3 regions of the Shewanella sp. Scap07 genome follow, and region 2 is predicted to be linked to each of the others. Evidence: predicted binding sites of a transcription regulator. Region 2 holds the regulator's gene; each other region holds the start of a gene.
What was found. The regulator NrdR, encoded in region 2, represses ribonucleotide reductase genes. The targets are predictions, from matches to a motif close to AAACACNANATNTNGTGTTT.
Positions count from the first base shown of each region.

Region 1 (4,723 bases), 1.0 Mb from region 2:
GAAAATGTGCTTCTCATGCTCTGGTAGTGCATTGTAATCAATTTTGTCTTTGCTGACGTCAACTTCTTCTGGGCGCCAGAAAAAAGACAGCTGCTTTTCAATGAGCTTCTCAAACACTTCATACTTTTGCACATCGTAACGAGCAACATTGACAGGTTGGCCCATAAACATAGGCTCGAGTTGGGCATTATTAGGTGTTTGACAAAAAGTTGAATAGGCCATTTTTACTCTTCCATTCTATGGGGGCTAGGCCCCCACATTATTATCTAATTAACTAGGATACGGGCTTAAATTTTACACGCACCGCCGGCACAGCTATCGTCTTCTTTTTCTATGCTGGTAATGTCATCGTGCTTATCAGAAGCACCATCTCGAGTGTTGTGATAATAAAGCGTCTTCACACCGTATTTGTAGGCAAGCAATAAATCTTTTAATAGTGCTTGCATCGGTACTTTTTGACCTTCAAAACGCGTCGGGTCATAGTTTGTATTGGCCGAAATTGCTTGGTCGACAAACTTCTGCATTAACCCGACAAGTTGCAAGTAACCTTCGTTATTTGGCATTTGCCAAAGTAGCTCGTAGCTATACTGGTACTTTTCAAAATCAGGTACCACTTGCTTCAACTGACCATCTTTACTGGCTTTGACACTGATCAACCCGCGTGGCGGTTCAATACCATTGGTCGCATTCGAGATCTGAGAAGAGGTCTCTGACGGCATCAATGCTGAAAGGGTAGAGTTACGCAGACCATGTTGTTTGATCTCTTCACGTAGCGTGTCCCAATCCATATGCAGTGGTTCATCACAAATCTTATCCAAATCGCGCTTGTAAGTATCAATCGGTAAGATACCCTTAGCGTAATTGGTTTCGTGGAATGACGGGCAGGCGCCTTGTTCTTTAGCCAATTTCATAGACGCTTTCAATAGATAATATTGAATCGCTTCAAATGTTTTATGGGTAATATTGTTTGCAGAACCGTCAGAGTAACGCACACCTTCTTTAGCTAAGTAGTTAGCAAAGTTAATCACACCTATACCTAAGGTACGGCGATTCATCGATGCTTTGTGTGCTGCGGTAATAGGATAGTCTTGATAATCAAGCAAACTATCTAGCGAACGCACGGCTAAATCGGCCAATGGCTCTAGCTCATCTAGATTTTTGATAGCACCTAAGTTCAAGGCTGATAGCGTACATAGCGCGATTTCACCATCAGGATCGTTGATGTTGTTCAACGGCTTGGTAGGTAAGGCAATCTCTAAACAAAGATTCGATTGACGTACAGGTGCAACGCGTGAATCAAACGGACTATGTGTATTACAGTGATCCACGTTTTGAATATAAATACGACCGGTTGAGGCACGCTCTTGCATCATCAGTGAGAACAACTCTGATGCCTTTATCTGCTTTTTACGGATAGACTCATCGGCTTCATATTGCAAATACAGGCGTTCGAATTCTTGTTGATCTTCAAAGAACGCATCATACATACCAGGTACGTCTGATGGACTAAACAAACTAATGTGCTGGCCCTTAATCAAGCGCTGATACATTAACTTGTTAAGTTGTACACCATAATCAAGATGGCGAATACGGTTGTCGTCCACACCACGGTTGTTCTTAAGTACCAGCAGTGACTCGACTTCTAAATGCCACATAGGGTAGAAAAGGGTAGCTGCGCCACCACGTACACCGCCTTGCGAGCAGGATTTAACCGCTGTTTGAAAGTACTTGAAAAAAGGTAAGCAACCGGTGTGGAACGCTTCTCCGCCACGGATTGGGCTACCCAGTGCACGAATACGGCCAGCATTGACCCCAATACCTGCACGTTGTGATACGTACTTAACAATAGACGACGCAGTAGCGTTAATAGAATCTAAGCTGTCGCCACATTCAATCAATACACAAGAACTAAACTGGCGAGTGGGCGTACGAACGCCGGCCATGATTGGTGTTGGTAATGAAATCTTAAAGGTAGAGGTCGCGTCGTAAAAATCTTTAATGTACTTAAGGCGCGTCTCTTGTGGATATTTAGCAAATAGGCATGCCGCCACTAAAATATATAAAAACTGTGCGCTTTCATAAATTTCATGGGTTACGCGATTTTGAACTAGATATTTACCTTCTAGTTGTTTAACTGCTGCGTAAGAGAAGTTCATGTCACGCCAATGATCGATATAGCTATCTAACGTGTCTATCTCTTCGCGGCTATAGTCTTGCAATATATGTGCATCGTACTTGCCCATCTCAACCAAACCGACCACATGATCAAAAAGCTTAGGAGGCTCAAATTGGCCAAATGCTTTCTTGCGTAGGTGGAAAATCGCTAAACGTGCTGCTAGGAACTGATAATCTGGAGACTCTGGAGAGATCAGATCGGCAGCAGCCTTAATAATGGTCTCGTGAATGGCTTCGGTGGGGATGCCGTCAAAAAACTGTAGGTGCGAGCGTAATTCAACTTCTGAAACGGAGACATTGTTTAGACCTTTGGCTGCCCAAGTGATCACGCGATGGATCTTGTCTAAATCAATGGTTTCCCGCTCGCCACTACGTTTGGTGACTTTCATATTGCTGTTCATTAAAGATAGGCCTGTTTATATCGCTTAAAAAAGGAGCCTTGATTGGCCCTTCGTTTTTATATGAAAACAATCTTGCAACAAAAAAAGACGTTATTCACATCCGTGTTCTGTGGTGCGTTGATTGCTACCTACACACAATATATGGTGCTTTTAATTTTGTTAGGTACAAGATAGTGAGGTTGACGCCATAATGCAAGTACGAAATCAGGGGGTATCTTGTGGATAAGTTGAGGATAATGTGAAGAGTTAGTAACAGCTAACCTTTAAAGCTTGTTTTTCTATAGACTTAAACTTAATGGATGATTTTTGCGCGGCTAAACTTAATCAGCTAGATCGCAAGATCCTAGTATGGATCGTGCGATCGACTCGCTTGATGATACGGCGATTATTTGCGCGTGCCTGTGACAATATTGCCAATCAATAGTGCAAGGTTTAGCGACTTTGATTTATAGCATCAATGGTCTTAATGATTTCTTCTACTTGATTAAAATAGAAATGATGTGGCCATTGCGCTGCACTATCGGCATCTTTTATATAGCCCCAGCCTGCAACGCCACCAAGCATGTTCGTCACCTGAGCTGCTTCAAGATCTCTGAGTGCATCACCAAGATAAAGAATCTGCTGTGGCTCGATTGCCATTTGTTGTGCTGCCAGCAACATAGGCGCTGCGTGCGGTTTTGACAACGTGGTGGTATCACCACTGATTATGGTTGCCATTTTACTTGTTAGGCCGGTTTGGTCCATATAGGGGCGTGTGTAGCGTGCAGGTTTGTTTGTTACTAACCCGAAAGCGATATTACGATCGCTAAGTGCAGTTAATAGTGCCGCCATGCCAGTAAATAATTCCGCTTGCTGACCATTCACGCTGGCATAATGCTTCAATAAACTCTGGCGAACCTGTTCTAACTGCTCATCATTAAGACCTGTAGTTGAGGCTTTAACCAGAGCCAAACTACCATCTGAGGCAACGTGGCGCATCGCGTCAAGCGTCACGGCTTCATGGCCATGATCTTTTAATGCTAGGTTCAATGCAGCGACTAAATCGGCCGCTGTATCAGCCAATGTGCCGTCTAAATCAAACAGCACCGCCTTTATACTAGCCTGCGGGGGTAGCGGGAGTTTATTCATCTATCTTCTTAGTCGCTATCATGTAGTTGACATCTAAGCTGTCTGTGTATTTAAAAATATCAGTTAGCGGGTTGTAGGTGATACCGGTAGCATCAGTACACAATAAATCTGCATGGTCTGCCATCGCAATTAATTCAGCAGGTTTGATGTACTTGTTGTGGTCATGGGTGCCAACAGGCAACATTTTTAACAGGTATTCTGCGCCGATGACGGTTTCTATATAAGCACGGATGTTACGGTTAATGGTGCTGAAAAACACATAGCCGCCGGGTTTAACCATATCGGCACAGGCTTGGATGACAGAGCTTGGATTAGGCACATGCTCTAGCATCTCCATACAGGTAACGACATCGTAGGCTTGGCGATGTTGATCTCGGTGGGCTTCGGCGGTCGATTGGATATAGTTAATAGTGACTTGTGATTCAAGGGCATGGAGCTTAGCCACTTCCAGTGGTTCTTCACCCATATCGAGCCCATCAACTTGTGCACCTATTCGCGCCATGCTTTCTGATAGAATTCCGCCACCACAGCCAACGTCGATAACTTTTTTGCCAAATAGACCACCGACAGTTTGGTCGATGTAATTAAGGCGCAATGGGTTTAACTTATGTAACGGCTTAAATTCGCCATTTAAATCCCACCATGTAGCGGCCATTTTTTCGAATTTAGCGATCTCTTGCGGATCAACATTTTGGTTATCTACCACGTGCGCACCTTAATTAAGCGAAATAGTCTTAACGGCATTATACCGATACCGAGAATATTGCCTAGCAACAAAGTGACGCCAATTGACGATTATCTAAACAGTTGAACACTAGTTGCTAGCGTTTTGATTTGGGTCAACCTTTTTGCTGGCTAGCAGTTATTTTTAGGGAAATTTCAATAGGGTCTAGCACCAATAAATAACTGTGTTAGAATGCCAAATCACGTTTTCAGGCTTTATCCAGATTGCGTACATAAAGTAGGCAGTTTTTGGGTAAGCTAAATTTCAAGGGATCGAGCAGTTTATGACTGATCTG
Region 1 is NZ_CP041329.1:2,469,680-2,474,402, forward strand. It holds gene nrdB (class Ia ribonucleoside-diphosphate reductase subunit beta) at 1-222, opposite strand, end outside; gene nrdA (class 1a ribonucleoside-diphosphate reductase subunit alpha) at 288-2,576, opposite strand; gene FLM48_RS10750 (HAD family hydrolase) at 3,009-3,704, opposite strand; gene ubiG (bifunctional 2-polyprenyl-6-hydroxyphenol methylase/3-demethylubiquinol 3-O-methyltransferase UbiG) at 3,697-4,410, opposite strand; gene gyrA (DNA gyrase subunit A) at 4,712-4,723, shown strand, end outside.
Region 1: nrdA (class 1a ribonucleoside-diphosphate reductase subunit alpha) is a predicted target of NrdR. The motif match lies at 2,707-2,726, and genes of this name have one in related genera.

Region 2 (4,723 bases):
ACCAATAATGCAGGCAATTCTACTGTAATCATCGCCGAACTTAAATCTAACTTTTACTAATTTGTCTTGGCAATTTCTGTGTTGGTTTCGCTGCTATTCTCTGTCGCTTGTTAAACAGGGCTGGCGGCAACGCCACGACTAACGCATTGCAAACAGTGTTTTCGTAAAATCGAGCTTAATCATTACGTGGATATTCGGTTTCGCTAAGGTATTCACCTGCTTAGAATTCGGCGTCATAAGATAAAAATGAATTTAGCTGCCGATTTAAATGCAAGTAATTTCATGTTGTAAGGTCTGGGATTGTGATCAATTGCACTGTAGAATACGCGCAACCCTACTTATAAGACTGTACAGCTGGAGTAACCAATGCTGAAAAAAGATATGAACATTGCGGACTATGATCCACAACTTTTTCAAGCGATTGAAGATGAAACTCGCCGTCAAGAAGAGCACATCGAACTTATCGCTTCAGAAAATTACACGAGTCCTCGTGTTCTAGAAGCCCAAGGTTCTCAGTTAACCAATAAATATGCGGAAGGTTATCCAGGCAAGCGTTACTACGGTGGTTGTGAGCACGTTGATATCGCAGAAGAGCTCGCTATTTCTCGCGCAAAAGAGCTGTTTGGTGCAACCTATGCCAACGTTCAACCGCATTCAGGTTCGCAAGCTAACTCAGCAGTATTTATGGCACTTCTTCAAGGCGGCGATACTGTTTTAGGTATGAGCCTTGCACATGGTGGTCACCTTACTCACGGTTCACATGTAAGCTTCTCAGGTAAGCTATATAACGCCGTTCAATACGGTATTGACGAAACGACGGGTAAGATTGATTACGCTGAAGTTGAGCGCCTAGCGGTTGAGCATAAGCCTAAGATGATTATCGCTGGTTTCAGCGCTTATTCAGGCATCATTGATTGGGGTAAATTCCGCGAAATAGCTGACAAAGTGGGTGCTTACCTATTTGTTGATATGGCACACGTTGCAGGTCTTGTTGCGGCTGGTATCTACCCGAACCCACTGCCACATGCACACGTTGTAACAACGACTACCCATAAAACACTAGCCGGTCCTCGTGGTGGTTTGATTCTATCTGCATCAAACGATGAAGATATTTACAAGAAACTTAACTCGGCAGTATTCCCAGGTGGCCAAGGTGGCCCATTGATGCACGTTATTGCTGCTAAAGCCGTGGCATTTAAAGAAGCATTAGACCCTGAGTTCACCGCATACCAAGAGCAAGTTGTTGTTAATGCACAAGCGATGGCAAAAACCTTTATTGAGCGTGGCTACGACGTCGTATCCGGCGGTACAGACAACCACCTGTTCTTGCTTGATCTGATCAGCAAAGACATCACAGGTAAAGATGCTGATGCTGCATTAGGTTTAGCAAACATCACTGTGAACAAAAACTCAGTACCAAATGACCCGCGTTCTCCATTTGTGACTTCGGGCCTACGTATTGGTTCACCTGCAATCACACGTCGTGGTTTCAAAGAAGCGCAAGCGGTTGAGTTAACACAGTGGATGTGTGATGTACTTGATGACATCAGCAACGAAGCGACCATTGAGCGTGTTAAGCAACAGGTGCTTGAATTGTGTGCTAAGTTCCCTGTTTATGGTTAACCTTAAAGGTTAAATCAGGTAAACTCCGATGGCCGCTAATATAGCGGCCATTTTTGATCTTAATGATCCATTATTTAGCAGGAGGCGCTATGCATTGTCCATTTTGCAGTGCTACAGATACCAAAGTGATTGACTCGCGGTTAGTTGCAGATGGCCACCAAGTTCGTCGTCGTCGAGAATGTGCGGAGTGTCATGAACGTTTTACCACCTTTGAAGGGGCTGAGCTGGTGATGCCCAGAGTGGTGAAACAGGACGGGAGTCGTCAGCCTTTTGATGAAGAAAAACTGCGTGGCGGTATGTTACGCGCGGTGGAGAAACGTCCGGTATCGATGGATCAGATTGAGCAAGCGCTAACCAAAATTAAGTCAACATTGCGGGCCACCGGTGAACGTGAAGTACGTTCCGAGATGATTGGTAATCTGATGATGGACCAGTTAGTGACCTTAGACAAAGTGGCTTATATTCGCTTTGCCTCTGTCTATCGTGCATTTGAAGATGTGTCGGAGTTTGGTGAAGCTATTGCTAAGCTACAAAAGTAGTCAATTTGCAAAAGGTGTTTGAGTGAACGGTTCAACATTTGACAGTGCCATGATGGCAAGAGCCATAAAACTTGCCCATAAAGGTCGCTATACGACTGCGCCCAATCCAAGTGTTGGCTGTGTTATCACCCAAGGTGAAACGGTCGTGGGTGAAGGGTTTCATATTCAAGCTGGCGGGCCCCATGCCGAGGTGCATGCGATTCGTGCTGCTGGCGATGCCACTCACGGTGCCACCGCTTATGTCACCTTGGAGCCTTGTAGTCATTATGGCCGCACACCTCCTTGCGCTAAGGGACTCATTGATGCCAAAGTGGCGCGGGTTGTGGTTGCTGTCACTGACCCAAATCCGCAAGTGTCAGGGCGGGGCATCACCATGTTACAGCAAGCAGGCATCCAAGTGGATGTTGGGCTGATGTCACAAGCCGCCGCAGCTATCAATCCAGGGTTTATGCAGCGTATGGCTACAGGTTTGCCAAGGGTCACGATTAAATTAGCGGCTAGCATTGACGGCAAAACGGCGCTGCAAAATGGCCAGTCTAAATGGATAACCGGGCCAAAGGCGCGCCAAGATGTTCAGCGCATGCGGGCGCGACATAGTGCTCTAATTACCGGTATTGAAACCGTTTTAGCAGACGACCCCTCATTGAATGTACGCCCGCAAGAGCTAGGCTATGTTAGTGAGCAAGTTGATAGTGCGCTGATTCGTCAGCCGGTACGTGTGATACTTGATAGCGGCGCTAGAGCGCGCCATAGCCTTAAATTGTTCTCGATAACCAGCCCAATTTTATTGGTGTCTTGCAGCGACTACCCGCAACAAGAAACAGACAATTGGCCAGCACATGTGAGTCATCTCAAATTAGCGGCGGTTGACGGTAGAGTCCCCTTAGACGCGCTGTTAGGCTATTTAGCTCAGTCACATAACGATGTCTTGGTTGAAGCTGGCGCAACGTTAGCCGGGGCTTTTGTGGACCAAGGGCTTGCCGATGAGTTGGTGCTGTATCAAGCACCGAAAATTATCGGTGCCAGCGGCCGAGATATGCTAAACCTAAAGGTGTTTAGCAGCATGGCGCAAATTCCAGATATTCAACTGGTTGACCAAGTTAAGGTCGGGGTTGATACGCGTTTTACATTTCAAATCGCTAAGCAGCGTTAAAAAGTAGGTCATATGTTTACTGGCATCATAGAATCCATCGGTACATTGAGAAAAATTGAACGTCGAGGTGAGGATATTCGCTTGACGGTATCGAGTGGCAAATTAGATTTAAGTGACGTAAAGCTTGGTGACAGTATTGCTACCAATGGGGTGTGCTTAACCGTTGTTGAGTGCCTAACTGATGGCTATGTCGCAGACATTTCGGCTGAAACGGTTAACTTAACTGGTTTTGGTCGTTATCAAGTTGGGCAAGCCGTCAATTTAGAAAAAGCGGTCACGCCGACCACACGTTTAGGCGGCCATATGGTCAGTGGACATGTTGACGGTATTGCCAGTGTGGACGATCGCATGTTGCGCGGTAAGGCGATTGAGTTTTGGCTTACCCCGCCTGCAGAATTAGCCAAGTACATTGCCCATAAAGGGTCGATTACCATTGATGGTGTCAGTTTAACGGTCAATGAGGTTGATGGCGCTCGGTTCCGCTTAACGATTGTGCCGCACACTGCTTCAGAAACCACACTGCTGAACCTGCAAGCCGGAGATAGCGTCAACATTGAAGTTGACCTGATTGCCCGTCACATTGAACGCTTAATGGGGCTTGGCGCACAGGAAAACGATGCTAACCATGGCACAGTATCAAATGTGACGATGGATTTACTGGCGCGCTCAGGGTTTATCAAATAATACACAAGCGTAAAACTACCGCTTAAAGTGGCCAAATTGGCAATTTGCGGATTTAATAAATTAATACAAGAAAATGAAAGGTCTTACCATGGCGCTACATAGCATAGAAGAGATCATTGAAGATATCCGTTTAGGTAAAATGGTTATCTTGATGGACGATGAAGATAGAGAAAATGAAGGCGATCTAATCATGGCGGCAGACCTTGTGACGCCTGAAGCGATTAACTTTATGGCGACTTTTGGTCGTGGTCTCATCTGTCAAACCATGACAAAAGCTCGTTGCCAACAGCTTAACTTACCTTTGATGGTGACCAACAATAATGCCCAGTTCTCGACTAACTTTACCGTGTCGATTGAAGCGGCAGAAGGGGTAACCACTGGTATTTCTGCTCAAGACCGAGCGGTGACAGTACAAGCGGCCGTTGCTAAAGATGCTAAGTCATCAGATATTGTGCAACCAGGGCATATATTTCCACTCATGGCCCAAGAAGGTGGCGTGCTAATTCGTGCAGGTCATACTGAAGCGGGCTGCGATCTTGCTCGCCTAGCTGGCCGGGAGCCTTCAGCGGTGATTGTTGAAATCCTCAACGATGATGGCACCATGGCAAGACGTCCAGACCTAGAGGTTTTTGCCGAAAAACACGGTTTGAAAATGGGCACCATTGCCGATTTAATTGAATATCGCAACACCAAAGAAACCACGGTTGTATGTGAAGCTAAATGT
Region 2 is NZ_CP041329.1:1,435,311-1,440,033, forward strand. It holds gene glyA (serine hydroxymethyltransferase) at 367-1,623, shown strand; gene nrdR (transcriptional regulator NrdR) at 1,713-2,162, shown strand; gene ribD (bifunctional diaminohydroxyphosphoribosylaminopyrimidine deaminase/5-amino-6-(5-phosphoribosylamino)uracil reductase RibD) at 2,212-3,315, shown strand; gene FLM48_RS06310 (riboflavin synthase) at 3,328-3,999, shown strand; gene ribBA (bifunctional 3,4-dihydroxy-2-butanone-4-phosphate synthase/GTP cyclohydrolase II) at 4,088-4,723, shown strand, end outside.

Region 3 (4,723 bases), 370 kb from region 2:
TACGACGCTTAACTTCTTCTTGCTTACCATAGTTAAACGGTCTTGCATCTGGGCTACCAAGATAACCACACACTCGACGAGTCACCGATACACGGCTTGGTTCATGGTTACCACACTTAGGACAGGTAAATCCTTTGCTGGTACAGCCAAATTCACCGGTATAACCGCAATCGTAACATTCATCAATTGGCGTATTGGTTCCATAATATGGCACACGGCTATAGCTGTAATCCCATACATCTTCTAGCGCTTCGATGTTGTTCTGCATATTTGGATATTCGCCATAGCAGATAAATCCGCCATTGGTTAACGCTGGGTATGGCTGTTCAAAATCCAACTTGTCGTACGGATTCACCTTCTTTTCCACATCTAAATGGAAGCTATTGGTGTAGTACCCTTTGTCAGTTACTCCGTCGACTAAACCAAATACTTTAGTGTCTAACTTGCAGAAACGGCTGCATAGGTTTTCACTTGGCGTGCTATACAAACTGAAAGCATAACCACTTTGTTCACGCCAGCGCAGTGTCGCTGCTTTCATGTGCTCAATAATGGCAATGGCTTTAGCGCGCAAAGTCTCGCAGTCATAAACGTGAGTTTGATTACCATAAAGCGCATTAATGGTCTCATGCAGGCCAATATAGCCAAGAGAGATGGATGCGCGGCCATTTTTGAAAATATCAGAAATGTCATCATCTGCACGCAAGCGTACACCGCACGCCCCTTCCATGTATAGAATCGGTGCAACACGCGCTTTCACGCCTTCTAAACGCGCTATACGGGTGTCGAGCGCTTGCTTTGCAGTCGCAAGTCTTTCATCCAACAGGGCAAAGAACTTCTGCTCATCACCTTGCGCTTCTAGCGCAACTCGCGGCAAGTTCAAACTCACTACACCTAAATTGTTACGCCCTTCATGTACCAATTCACCATCTTGCTCATAAGTACCTAGGAAGCTACGGCAACCCATTGGCGTTTTAAATGAACCGGTGACTTTTTCAACTTGTTCATAGTTGAGAATGTCTGGGTACATGCGCAGTGACGCACATTTTAGCGCGAGCTGTTTAACATCGTAGTTGCAGTCACCTTGCTTATGATTAATGCCATCACGAATCGCAAATACCAGTTTTGGGAACACGGCAGTTTTACGGTTTTTACCTAAACCGGTAATGCGTACCTTCATCATAGATGATTGAATAAGGCGTGACTCCCAAGAGGTACCTAGGCCGAAACCAAAAGTAACAAACGGCGTTTGACCATTGGCGGTGTGTAAGGTGTTGACCTCATATTCCAATGACTGAAACGCATCGTGACACTCTTTCTCAGTTTGCTGGGTGGCAAACGCTTTCGCGTCAGTAATGCCCCAAGTCAATGCAATTTGGTAGTGCTTGTCATAGCTTTTAGCTACATACGGCGCCAACACTTCATCGATGCGATTGATGGTGGTGCCACCGTATATGTGGCTAGCCACTTGAGCAATAATTTGCGCCGTAACAGCCGTTGCCGTAGAGATAGATTTAGGTGTTTCAATCTCCGCGTTACCCATTTTGAACCCTTGGGTCAACATGCCGCTAAGGTCAATTAGCATACAGTTAAACATTGGGAAAAATGGCGCATAGTCGAGATCATGGTAATGGATCTCACCGGCTTCATGAGCTGATACCACCGCTTTAGGCAAAATATGGCGAGTGGCATAGTGTTTAGCCACAATACCCGCGAGTAGATCACGCTGGGTTGGAATCACTTTAGAATCTTTATTGGCATTCTCGTTAAGTAACGCCGCATTGCTTTGCTCAACAAGGCCGCGGATCTCACGATTTAAACGGCTGTTGCTTTCACGATGTTTATCACGATCGTGACGATACTCAATATACACCCGTGCAAGAGACTTATACGGCCCTTCCATTAATTGGTTTTCTACCGCATCCTGCAGATCATGAATATCAATTTCTTCGATGTTTTGTAGTGAGTCTGCAACCGTTTGCGCTACGGTCTGTGCGTAACAATCATCTTCAATACCTGCTGAGTTCGCTGCAGCTATCACAGCATCTCTAATCCTTGTTTCGTCAAATGGCGTGCGGTACCCATCCCGCTTAATAACTACTGGCATTACGATTGTTCTCCTCAATTGGAAGCTTTTTAAACACCATATATAGTGTCTAAAACTATACTTGGCACAACATATTGCGTATTAAGCTACAAACCGAGAATAAGTACATTGATCCAGATCATAGTTTAGGGGATGGTTTTTAACTACGAAAAATTACTGCAAACGAGGCCACTTAACAGTAAATAGTGGCTTGACGATACCGGTCAAGCAAGCTAGATGCAGGACAACATTGGTAAAAACTGTGGATAAAAAACTACATTTTAAGCGAAGCAGTTGGCTACCCTGTATTATCGTCACCAATATCACGATTGCAGCAAACAGATAAGCTGATTAACAGGGATGATAACTGAGAGAAATTAGGTTTTTCTCGCCACTGGCGTTGAGTGCAATGGCGATGAAGTCGCTCAATCACTATGGCATAAACAGCGGGTTATCTCGCGAGAGCCAAGTAACTTTTTAGCTGGCCAACATCTTGCTGACTCTCACCCATTGAACTGGCTAGCTGCATTACCCCCCGCATGGTTTGCCATTGCTGACGGTCTTGCTCGCTCATATCAACATCGGCATTGATGAAAACTGATAATTGAGCGGATACCCGTGCTGCTGTTTGGCTGGTTTGTTTACTACCAGCTTGGTCCATCTGATTGAGCACACTTTGGGCATCGTCAAGTAATCGACCCATTATCTGGTCGCCCTCATCGTCGCCTAACTGGCTACGTTGCGTCTCTATAAACTGCTTTAAATCTGCTTGATTAGCTTCAGGCGTAGGAATATCAAAACCAGCTTGTGACAAACGATTCAATTGACCATCTGACAAAATACCATCTTGATGCAGACGCTGGATCAGTTTGGGAAGTTGCTGTGCATCGAAGCTGCCATTGGCGAAGAAATCTTGTGCCATCGCTTCTATCTTCTGTGCCCGTTGTGCTCGAGGTGATAAAGACACCTTGGCATCATTGGCACTGACTTGCTCATGTTCAGGCTTACCTTGCGATAACTTATCTTTGGTATCAACGGCTTGTTGCTTTTGCGTTGCTAAGCCATATTGTTCAGCCAAAGCGGGCTGAGTGGTTAATTGATTTGCCAGTGATCCAATTGTATTCATCGTCAAAAAGCTGTCTTTTAAAATGGTATAGCCCCAATCAAGCATGAACCGTGCCTAATTGGGGCTATGAAAAGCCAACCGCTGTTTTTTTGCACGTTAACTGGCGTTTTTATCCACTATGGCCATTTCTAGCAAATGTGCCACCTGCTCAACCGCGCGTTCACCGGCCAAAATTGCCTCTTCGGCGCGATGAAACTCCATCGTGCCAATATCACTGACATCTGGGGTAATGATTACATCTGGTGGGTCGCCCATTAATCTGACGCGTTTATGTCGCTGCTCAAGAATATCCATCGATTGCGACATGACCGCTAACATCCCTGGCGCATTATGTTTAGACAAGGTGAACTTATCGGTTAATCCAGTGATATAATCACGGCCTCGGGCAAACAAGTCCATAAACCCACCCTCTTGATGCTCATCAGCTTGCACCAATTCCGCCTTGGTCGGCTTGTTGCTGGTCATGGACACCGGCACCGCCTGCATGCGAGTTCGACGCTGCGCATTAAGATCGACCGCAATGACAATATCCACTTCCATCGCTCGACTCACAGACACCGGAACAGGGTTGACCACCGCACCGTCAACCAACCAGCGTTCACCCACTTTAACCGGTGGTAAAATGCCCGGCATGGAGCATGACGCCCGCACGGCATGGCGTAAATCGCCCTCGCGAAACCAAATCTCTTGCCCAGAGTAGAGGTCGGTGGCCACGGCAGCAAAAGGTCGCTTCATCTGCTCGATACTTAAGTCACCGATTTTGTTCTGCATGACATCAAATACTTTTTCACCACCAATCAGCCCACCTTTACGCCAACTGACATCGAGCAGGCCAAGCACGTCCCAACTCGAAAAACTGCGCACCCATTGCTCCAAATCGGCTAAATGGTCTTCTGCATAGGCCGCGCCTACCAGCGCGCCTATTGAGCAACCCGCAATTTTATCCGGGGCAATACCCAATTTTTGTAAACCATTGAGCACCCCAATATGCGCCCAACCTTTCGCTGCGCCGCTACCAAGGGCAATACCAATCGTTGCCATTCACTCTCTCCTAATGCAGGCATAAAACCCGTTTTATCTCTACGCTAAGCTCAATTTCTGGCGAGCAATGAGATCCATTGACTCACAGTGACCAAAAATAGTCGCCTTGCTTATGGTCATTATTTTGCTAAAACCTAAGCAAATGCACAAATATAATCCCAATGAATGCTTTGCGTTGATAGCCCAATTGCCACTCTCGCTGTATAATAACTGACTTGCCCAATAAAAACGCCACACAGACATCACTATCTTGATGCGTTGTCGCCCGCTTATTGACTAGCTGGCTGAGCAAATTGGGACCAATCAAATTAGCGCTAAAGCGCACGATTAAAGCCGTGGTTGGCAGACTTTACTTTGGAGTACACCTTTGCAATTTACCGAATTTTCACTTGATAAACGCCTATTGACTAGCCTTGAGCATATGGGGATCAATCAGCCCACCGAGATCCAGTCAAAAGCGATTCCAGTTGGTT
Region 3 is NZ_CP041329.1:1,803,172-1,807,894, reverse strand. It holds gene nrdD (anaerobic ribonucleoside-triphosphate reductase) at 1-2,104, opposite strand, end outside; gene FLM48_RS07910 (hypothetical protein) at 2,535-3,209, opposite strand; gene rssA (patatin-like phospholipase RssA) at 3,306-4,250, opposite strand; gene FLM48_RS07900 (DEAD/DEAH box helicase) at 4,618-4,723, shown strand, end outside.
Region 3: nrdD (anaerobic ribonucleoside-triphosphate reductase) is a predicted target of NrdR. The motif match lies at 2,136-2,155, and genes of this name have one in related genera.